2 regions of the Inediibacterium massiliense genome follow, and region 2 is predicted to be linked to the other one. Evidence: predicted binding sites of a transcription regulator. Region 2 holds the regulator's gene; the other holds the start of a gene.

Region 1 (5,595 bases), 190 kb from region 2:
TTCCCTTGACTAAAAACTTCTCAAAAGCATCTGAAATGGAATCTGCATATCCTTTTTGAACGAGTATTCTAGCAATATGAGGTCTTCCAAAAGAACCATCTTGTACTGTTTTTTTTACTTCTTCAAATTCAATAGAGATATTCATATCTTTTAATTTTTGAATCATTTTTTTTATTCTTGTAAAGCGATACTCTTTAATTTGACTTGTAATTTCTACAAGATCTTTATGAGTATAATCCATAAAATGACCTAAAACATGTACTTCTTTTTCATCATATATACAACTAAATTCTATTCCTGGAATAAGTAAAAAATTATCATATTTTTTAGATGCAGCTACCGCTTCTAAAATTCCACCTACTGTATCATGGTCCGTAATAGCCACTCCTCTTAATCCTTTTTTATAAGCCCAATCTACAATCTGAGTAGGCGAAAAAATTCCATCTGAAGCATTTGTATGAACATGCATATCTATCATAAAATACATTCTCCTTTTTATCCTATCTATGAAATAGTATACCTCAAGGAATAAAAGTTTATCATTATATCTATCATTTTCAAAAACATATTATCTTTTATATTACAAAAAACCTGCTCGTAAGCAGGTTTTTTTTGTTTATACTATCTTGGTTCTACAATCAACTTGATTGCTGTCCTTTCTTCTCCATCAATTAAAATATCTGTAAAAGCAGGAACACAAATTAAATCAACACCACTAGGAGCAACGAATCCTCTAGCGATAGCTACTGCCTTCACTGCTTGATTTAGAGCACCTGCACCAATAGCTTGAATTTCGGCTCCCCCACGTTCTCTTAAGACCCCAGCTAATGCTCCTGCAACAGAGTTTGGACTGGATTTTGCTGACACTTTTAATACTTCCATGATTATAGCCCCCTTATTTGGTTATATTTAACATATTTCTCTTAATATATTCTACATTTGTTAATGAAACCCTTTTTTTTATTCAATAAATTTTAAATTTTTTCAAAAATTTTATACAAAATAAAAAGAAGCTTTCGCTTCTTTTATTTTGCATATTCAATAGCTCTTGTTTCTCTAATTACATTTACTTTAATTTGACCAGGATACTCTAATTCATCTTCTATTTTTTTAGTAATATCTCTTGCAAGATAAATAATATCCTCATCTATCATTTCTTCTGGTTTTACCATAATTCGAATTTCTCTACCTGCTTGAATTGCAAAGGATTTTTCTACTCCATCATAATTATTCGCAATTTCTTCAAGTTTTTGTAGACGTTTAATATATGTCTCTAATGTCTCTCTTCTTGCTCCTGGTCTTGCTGCTGAAACAGCATCTGCTGCTGTTACTAAAACAGCTTCAATAGTTTCTGGTTCATAATCGCCATGATGAGTAGACATGGCATGAATCACTTCATTAGACTCTTTATATTTTTTAAGTAATTCCATTCCTATATCTACATGAGTTCCTTCTATTTCATGATCTACTGCCTTTCCAATATCATGAAGAAGTCCTGCTCTTTTCGCTAATTTCACATCTACTCCTAGCTCAGAAGCCATTACTCCTGCTAAATGAGCTACCTCTATAGAATGTTTTAATACATTTTGGCCATAACTAGTCCTATATTTTAATCTGCCTAGTAATTTAACCAATTCTGGATGAAGGCTATGGACACCAGTTTCAAAAGTAGCTTGTTCGCCCTCTTCTTTTATAATATTATTCACTTCTTTTTTAGCTTTTTCAACCATCTCTTCAATTCTAGCAGGATGGATTCTTCCATCTACAATTAATTTTTCTAGTGCAATTCTAGCTACTTCTCTTCTAATAGGATCAAATCCTGATAAAATAACTGCTTCTGGTGTATCATCAATGATAAGATCAATTCCTGTTAGTGTCTCTAAAGTTCTTATATTTCTTCCTTCTCGACCAATAATTCTTCCTTTCATCTCATCGTTTGGAAGACTTACTACAGAAACAGTAGTCTCTGCTACATGGTCTGCTGCACATTTTTGTATTGCATATGCTATAATTTCTTTTGCTTTCTTTTCTCCATCTTCTTTTGCTCTTTGTTCAATATCTTTAATCATCATAGCAGCTTCATGCTTTACTTCTTTTTGAGTATCACTTAAAAGCAATTCTCTAGCTTGTTCTCTTGTAAGCCCTGAGATTCTTTCTAATTCTTCAAGCTGCTTTTGATAGGTTTGTTCTATTTGCTCTTGTTTTTCTGCTGCTTCTCTTATTTTTTTATTTAATGTCTCATCTTTTTTCTCTAAATTATCAGATTTTCTATCTAATGTTTCTTCTTTTTGCAATAATCTTCTTTCAAGCCTTTGAATTTCATTTCTTCTTTCTCTACTTTCCCTTTCAAGCTCATTTCTTAATCTATGAACTTCTTCTTTTGCTTCTAGTAAAATCTCTTTTTTAGAAGTTTCAGCTTGTTTTTCTGCTTCTACAACAATTTCTTTTGCTTTTTCTTCTGCATTATTTAATTTACCTTCTGCAATATTTTTACGAACGAAATATCCTGCTCCTATCCCTGCCGCTAAAGCTACTACAATAAAAATAAACGTATATATTGGATTAATATTGAAACACCTCCCCTGCTTAAACATAAACAAATAACAAAACCGAGAAACCTCGGCTTTTAAATCTTCCACTATGTGATTATAGGGCAAAAAATTTAAAATACTAGTTAGGCCTCTTTTTTATTCATGTACAGATACACCAATATCTGTTATAATTGTATATCTTTTTTTAAGCACTGTCAAGCTGATTCTTGTCCTTGATGTTGTAATTAACTTCATGTTCATACCAAGTTTACCTAATTATACAAAAGAATAAAACTCCTCAAAGAGGAGTTTTATTCTTCACTTTCTACTGCTACTTCTTTACTTTTTATAATGGGTAAATTATTAGCTTCTCTAATTTGATTTTCAATTTCTAAACAGATGTCTTTGTTATCTATCAAAAATTGCTTTGCATTTTCTCTTCCTTGTCCGAGGCGGTGTTCTTCATAGCTATACCAAGAACCTGCCTTTTTAACAATATCTATTTTTACAGCACAATCGAGCACACTACCTTCTCTTGATATTCCTGTTCCATACATAATATCAAATTCTGCTACTTTAAATGGAGGAGCTACTTTATTTTTTACCACTTTTACTCTTGTTCTATTTCCAATCATTTCATCCCCTTGTTTTAAGGTTTCAATTCTTCTTACATCTAATCTTACAGATGCATAAAACTTAAGTGCTCTTCCTCCTGTTGTAGTTTCTGGATTTCCAAACATCACTCCTACTTTTTCTCTCAATTGATTGATAAATATAGCTGAAGTATTAGATTTATTAATAACTCCTGCTAATTTTCTTAAAGCTTGAGACATAAGTCTTGCCTGAAGCCCTACATGAGAATCCCCCATTTCTCCTTGGATCTCAGCTTTAGGAACTAATGCAGCAACAGAATCTACTACAATAACATCAATGGCACCACTTCTTACTAAAGCCTCACAAATTTCTAATGCTTGTTCTCCTGTATCTGGCTGAGACACAACAAGTTCATCTATATTCACTCCTAAATTTTTTGCATAAACAGGATCAAGAGCATGCTCTGCATCTATAAAAGCAGCCACTCCTCCAGCTTTTTGAGCTTCTGCAATAATATGAAGGGCCACAGTAGTTTTTCCTGAAGATTCCGGTCCATATATTTCTATAATTCTACCTCTAGGAATCCCTCCTATTCCTATTGCAATATCTAAATCTAGTGATCCAGTAGAAATAGATTCTATATTTAAATGAGTTGTATCTTCCCCTAGCTTCATGATAGATCCTTTACCAAATTGTTTTTCTATTTGTCCCATAGCAATCTCTAATGCTTTTTTCTTCTCATCCATATATATCCAGATTTTAAAATCTGGTTTCACCTACCTTTCCGCTTTGTCGAACTTATGTTCTGTGTTCATTATATACGATGATTCTTGTATGGTCAATAGTATATTTTTAAGAAATAGTTTTTCTAATTTTATTAAAAGCAAGCATACTTGTATAATTTCTTACTCTATTTCTATCTCCAGAAATATTATGTTTTTCACAAAGAACTAAATCTTTATAACAAAGTCCAATATATACAAGTCCTACAGGTTTGTCTTCACTTCCTCCACTAGGTCCTGCAATTCCTGTTACAGATAAGCATAAATCACTACCCGTTCTTTGTTTTAATCCTATGGCCATTTCTTTTGCTGTCTGTTCACTAACTGCTCCATATTTTTCTAGTGTTTCCTTTTTTACTCCTAACTCATCTATCTTTGCTTGATTGCTATAAGTAACTACACTTCTTTCTAGGGAACTTGAAATTCCTGGAATATCTGTAAGTTTAGCTGCAAGTAAACCTCCTGTACAAGATTCCGCAAAAGAAATAGTTAGATTTTCTTTCATCAATTTTTTTGCAACTACCTCTACTAATTCTTCATCATTACAACTATATAAATATTCTCCTAATTTATTTTGAATCATAGTAATAATAGGATTGATTTTTTCAATCGCTTCTTCAATATGCTTTGCTTTTGCTGTCACTCTAAGACTTACTTCTCCAGATTTTGCATAAGTGGCTAAGGTTGGATTGGTTTGATTGGATATCAAATCTAACAATTCAGTTTCTAATGCTGATTCTCCAATTCCAAAAAATCTTAATATTCTAGAATGAATCACTTGAGAAGATCTTTCTTTCAAATAAGGAATGACATAATTCTCAAACATACACTTCATTTCCTTAGGAGGTCCCGGTAGACATGTGATCATCTTTTCATCTTTAGATAAAATGAATCCTGGAGCTGTTCCACAACCATTCTCTAAAACAATGCTTTCATTTGGTAAGTATACCTGTTTTAAATTATTTTCATTCATGAATCTATTAGATTTTTTAAAATAATCTATGAGTCTTTCATAAGAAGGTTCATGGATCACAAGGTTTGTTTTCATAACTTTTGAAATGGTTTCTTTTGTTAAATCATCTTGAGTAGGTCCAAGACCTCCAGTAGCAATAATTAGATCGGACTTCTCTAATGCATAATTTAATATTTCCCCCAATCTTTTTTCGTTATCTCCAACCGTAAAATGATAATATACATCTATTCCCAACCCATTTAATTTTTTTGTTAAATATTGTGTGTTGGTATTTAATATTTGTCCAAATAAAATTTCTGTCCCTACACTAATAATAGATGCTCTCATATAATCTCCCCCTTCTTAAATAAACAATAAAAGCAGCTATGCTGCTTTTATTGTTTTAATACATGTCTATTAAGATATAAATAGTCTATTCCTGATACAATAGTAAGAATCACTGCAACCCATAGCATAATGGTACTAAACGGAAAATGAATCAGGCTAAAAGGATAATTGTTTAATAATATAGCAACAATTGCAATAATTTGAGTAAGAGTCTTGGCTTTCCCCCACCAGCTTGCTGCAATGACAATTCCTTCTGATGCCGCTACAGCTCTCAATATACTAATAGTATATTCTCTGGAAATAATCACAACCACAATCCATGCAGGTAACTTATGCATTTGTACGAGACATACTAAGGCTGCTGTAACCAATAGTTTATCTGCTAAAG
Region 2 (5,595 bases):
TATGCAGGAAATATTACAAGTACAACAGATCCTAATGGAAATATCATAACATATTTATATAATAGCTTTAGTAAAGTATGTGAAATCAAAGATCACGAAGGACATAGAGAATATTTCTATTATGATACACAAGGAAATCAAGTAGAACATATAGATAGAAATGAAAACAAAGTTTTCTATGGTTACAATATAGATAACAATCTAACCTTTAAAGTTTCTGGATTACTCAAGAGCTTTACTTTGCAAAAAGTAAATGGTAAAATTATACATATTGTTTTGTTACAAAAAACGACCTCTCAATGCCAGGTTGCTGTATAATTCTTTTATAAAAGAGAGGTGATTCATTTTGAAAAGAATATTTATATTTGCAGCTGTTGTGATATGTTTATTGCTTTTATATCCAAAATTGTCTCAATCGAATCAAATGGACAAACCATCTCCAATGCCTCAAATTCACAATAAAAATTTTGAAGGATATATCCTAAGTACATCTCCTAGTGGCTACAATAAAATAATTTGTACTTCTAACAATCAATTATTACTAATGGCAAGGAACAATAGTGACGTAGCCTTAAAAGAGATCTACGAAAACTATTCAGAGCTATCAACTGATCCATATTCAGTATATAATTTTGAAGACTATTTGATTCAATGGTCGGAAAATGAAAAGTATATTTTTATAAAAGATAGTATTTATGATGTAGATAATGATAAGTTAATACCTATAAAAGATAATATTATTTTTTCTTGGATAGGGAATAAAGGTATGTATATAGCTGATGGTTATTATTACACAATGGGATATGGTGAAAGTGACTTCAACTATATGGCTATAGGGAAACAAATTAAAGTTTTTGATAAAGGAAATATAACAACGTTATGTCAATTAAAAGATGATAGATATTTTATGCTAGATAATGTATATATGGGAAATATGTTTAAAATTACAGATCATTATTTAATTATAGATACAGTATCTTTAAAACATGATGCAAAAGAACTCCAAGAAATAATCTATAACAATTATTCAAAAATGTTAAATTCAATATATAAAAGAAAAAATATAAAACCATATGATGATCCAGAATATGCACAGTATATACATGGCAAATATTACTTGAAAAATATTCAATCTAACAAATTTGCAATCAACTTTTATACAGTAGATAATCAAGAAAAATCTTCTATATTTGAAAACAAAGAAGGAAAATACAAAGGAACAGTAAGTGGAATATTATTTCTACAAAGAGGGGAAATGAACACCAAAGAAAAAGTATTTATAATTCTTGATTTTCAAGGGGGCAATGCAGTTTTGAATGTTGAAAAAGACCTAGATGAAATATATGATTTATGTTCTGAAAATTATATAGGATTCACAACTTCTGGAAAATCAGTTGTTAGATACTCGACTTATGCCACTGCTAATGGATTGACTATAGAAGTTGGAAAAGATAAATATAGAATTACTACAATAGATGGTGCTTGTGAGGAGAAAATTGAAGGAGTTGAGTCTAAGTATTGGACAGAGAATAATGTAGAATACCTTACTTTAAAATTTCCAAAAGAAGTAAGAATGTATGGTTTAGATAATAATTTAATAACATATAAAAGGTATGCAAAAATATTACCAGACTCATTTTTAGTTTTTTGTATAAAAAATAGTACAAAATAGATGATTAGATCAAGGGAGAAAATTCCCTTGATTCTTTTATTATGAAAATTAGGCACCTTTAAAAAATTTATATTTAGAAAGATGGCTATTATAGTAGTAACATACTCAATTGTTTTTTAAAATACAAATGGATTTTTAGGGCAATAAGCTTGGATGAAATAAAAGAAAATAATAGAAATTATACATTTTATATATAGTATTGCTTTGAAAACGAGTTGTAAAACATTGTAGAAAATTGTATAATTTAACTATATGTAATAATTTTAATATAGCTGGTTGAATAATTAGTTTAGAGTTTTTTAGAAATATCTATTTTCTAGAATTGCTATTTATTCCAATGAAACTTGTAGGGTTATCAAGTATCTTGTGAATTGTTACTATCATTATAGTCGTTCTTTCTAGTGATTGTTTTGTGTGGTTTGTAACATGATGCTAGACATTGGGCGACTTTTTTACTGGTCATTTTAGTTATTCAACAACCTGCTAATATATTAAAATCTAATATTTATAAGAGTTGCAATATTTTCTAATTATATATTGAAAGGAGGGATTGCTTGTTTAAGAACTATGTGACTCTTAACATATGAAATTTTTAATTACAAAAGTAGTATTGTATTTGATACTACCTTATAAACAATGGAGGTATATTATGAAATCTTTAAAAACTAGGTTAATTGCTATTTTTACTTGTGTCATATTTATTTTAAGTATAGGACTATCCTTTGTATGTATGAATATCTTTAGTAAAGAGTTAGTAAAAGATGCTCATGAAAATTTAAAGAAGATAGCACAAGCTAATGCAAAATATATAGAAACAGAAATTGAAGTAGACCTAAGATATGTAGATTCTTTAGCTCAAAATCCAATTATACAAGATAAAAATATTCCTTTAGAACAAAAGATAGCTTTTTGTACAGAAGAAGCGAAAAGAACAGGGTATCTTCGGTTTGGTTTGGCGGATGAAAATGGATCTAGTACGCTTTTAGAAGATATACCAACTATAGTAGATATAAGTAGTAGAGAATATTTTCAAAAAGCTTTAAAAGGAGAGCTGAATGCATCAGATTTGATTATTAGTAAAAAAATAAATAAGCCTGTGATGACTTATACAGCTCCTATTATTTTAAGTGATAATACCAAAGGAGTATTTTATGGAGTGAAAGAAGCCAATACATTAAGTAAAATAGCAAGCAAAATAACTTATGGAAAAACTGGCTATACAAGTATTATCAATAATGAAGGAATTGTTGTAGGAAATCAAAATATAGAATTAGTTATGAAACAAGATAATATTGTAGAAAATGCTAAAGAAAATCCAAAGCTTCATCAATTTAGTGAACTGATGAAAAATAAAATATTAAAAAGAGAAGCTGGTAGTGGAGATTATTTTTATGACGGAGCAGATAGAATTGTAGGATTTTCTCCAATAGAAGGAACTCCTTGGATTATTATAGTAAGCGTAGATGCTAAAGAAGTTCTAAAAGAAGTAAATCATCTTCAAAATATTTTAATGATATTAACAGCAATTGCAATTCTTATAGGAGCAGTAATTACTTATTTTGTAAGTGGAACGATTTCAAAACCAATTGTAGATATTACAAAAGTCATTAATAAGCAAGCTGATTTAGATTTTCAAACGGATGAAAGTTTTAAAAAATTTAATTATGAAAATAGAAAAGATGAAATAGGTAGTATGGTTCATTCACTAAAAAGAATGGAGGATGCTGTTAAAGATTTTATTGTAAAAACTACGGAATCTTCTAAGTATATAGCGTCCTCATCGGAAGAATTGACAGCGACTACAGAGCAATCAGCCATAGCCTCAGAGGAAGTGGCAAAGACGATAGAAGAAATCGCAAAAGGGGCTAGTGATCAGGCAAGGGATACAGAAATTTCTGCTCATCATGTAGATCAAATGAATGATTTAATTGAACAAGACATGAAGTGTTTAAAAGAATTGAATCAAGCAACTCAAGTGATTGAAAAAGAAAAAGAAGAAGGATTTTCAATATTAAGCATTCTTGTAGATCATACAGATCAAAATAATCAAGCAGCACAAAATATATATGATATTATTTTAAGAAATAATGAAAATGCTGAAAAAATTGAAACAGCTAGTGAAATGATTCAAAGTATAGCAGATCAAACCAATTTATTAGCTTTAAATGCAGCTATTGAAGCTGCTCGTGCTGGAGAAGCAGGAAGAGGCTTTGCAGTAGTAGCAGATGAAATCAGAAAACTAGCTGAAGATTCTAATCGTTTTACAGAAGAAATTAAATCTGTAATCGATGAGTTAAAGGAACAATCAAAAAATGCAGTAGAAGGAATGAATCAAGTAAAAAAAATTGCAGATCAACAAAAGCAAAGTGTAGGAGAAACGCAAGTGAAATTTGATTCCATTGCACAGGCTATTGAATCTGTTAAAGATGTAATTATTAAATTGAATACCTCAGCAGGGCACATGACAGAGAATAAAAATAAATTAGTTGATCTTATGCAAAATTTATCTGCTATAGCAGAGGAGAATGCAGCAGGAACACAAGAAGCCTCAGCTTCTATAGAGGAACAGTCTGCATCTATTGAAGAAATTGCAAATTCTAGTGAAGGGTTAGCAAAAATTGCAGAAGAACTAGAAGTGCTGATCAAACAGTTTAGAATTTAAATATTGAACTTATTTATAAATGATTTTAGATTTATAAAATATTAAAAAAAGAGAATAGGATGAAAAGTCAAATATTAAAGGGGGACTAAAATATTTGTTCATCTTATTCTCATATTCAAAGTATGTCCACATTATTTTTTTCTATACTATAATTTTCTAAATACTCCTTTTACGATTCCTAATATAGTTACATCTTTAGTAAGAATAGGAGACATAGAAGGATTTTCAGGCTGCAGTCTTATGCAGTCTTTTTCTTTAAAAAATCTTTTTACAGTGGCTTCGTCTTCTAAGAGTGCTACTACAATTTCTCCATTTTCAGCTGTACTTTTTTGTTTGACTAAGACATAATCTCCATCTAATATTCCTGCATTAATCATACTTGTTCCCCTTACGGTTAACATAAAATAATTATGGTGATCTAAAAATTCTGCAGGAACAGGGAATGCATCTTCAATATTTTGTACAGCTAAGATGGGCTCTCCAGCAGTAACTTTTCCAACGATAGGAATATCTACAGTTTCTTTTCTATGGATTCCATCTTCTTCTAATATTTCAATGGTTCTAGGTTTTGTAGGATCTCTTCTAATATATCCGTTTTTTTCAAGATTAGATAAATGACTATGGACAGTAGAAGTAGATTTTAAACCTACAGCTGCACAAATTTCTCTTACTGAAGGGGGATATCCTTTTGTACTTACAATAGTTTTTATATAATTCAATATTTTTTCTTGTTGTTTTGTTAAATTTTGCGCCATAAAAAGCACCTCACAATGTTTTTTTTTATTATAACATACAACACTATGAATATCAAACGTCTGTTCGGAAATTTTGTAAATAGTATTTACAAAGAACATTTGTTCTGTTACAATGATAAAAAAGAACTAGTGTTCGAGGTGATAGATATGAGAACAAAAAATTTTTATGTGCAAAATCCATTACATAGTATGATGATTATTATCATAGTGATTTTTCTAGTGTCTTTAGTTTTTATGATCACAGTAAAAGCAAATATAGAAAAGGAGGAAGACATAAGGTATGTAGAGGTTCATATAAAATATGGAGATACTTTATGGAATTTGGCAAAACAATTTACTCCTAAGAATAAAGATGTTCGAAAAACTCTTCATGAAATTAGTATTATAAATGAAATGAATTCTTTAGAAATTTATCCTGGCCAAATTATAAAAATACCAATAGAGTAGAATAAATTCCGAGTAGTATATCAATATAGAATAAATTTAAATATTTTTAATCATATAAA

What was found. The regulator LexA, encoded in region 2, represses DNA repair genes until DNA is damaged. The targets are predictions, from matches to a motif close to AGAACANNTGTTCT.
Region 1: recA (recombinase RecA) is a predicted target of LexA. The motif match lies at 3,919-3,932, and genes of this name have one in related genera.

The regions. Positions count from the first base shown of each region.
Region 1 covers NZ_LN876587.1:1,290,021-1,295,615, forward strand. The annotation lists gene BN2409_RS14785 (PHP domain-containing protein) at 1-478, opposite strand, end outside; gene spoVS (stage V sporulation protein SpoVS) at 622-882, opposite strand; gene rny (ribonuclease Y) at 1,026-2,594, opposite strand; gene recA (recombinase RecA) at 2,843-3,871, opposite strand; gene BN2409_RS14805 (competence/damage-inducible protein A) at 3,978-5,207, opposite strand; gene pgsA (CDP-diacylglycerol--glycerol-3-phosphate 3-phosphatidyltransferase) at 5,255-5,595, opposite strand, start outside.
Region 2 covers NZ_LN876587.1:1,096,452-1,102,046, reverse strand. The annotation lists gene BN2409_RS13885 (hypothetical protein) at 347-1,672, shown strand; gene BN2409_RS13880 (methyl-accepting chemotaxis protein) at 2,322-4,334, shown strand; gene lexA (transcriptional repressor LexA) at 4,481-5,089, opposite strand; gene yneA (cell division suppressor protein YneA) at 5,237-5,536, shown strand.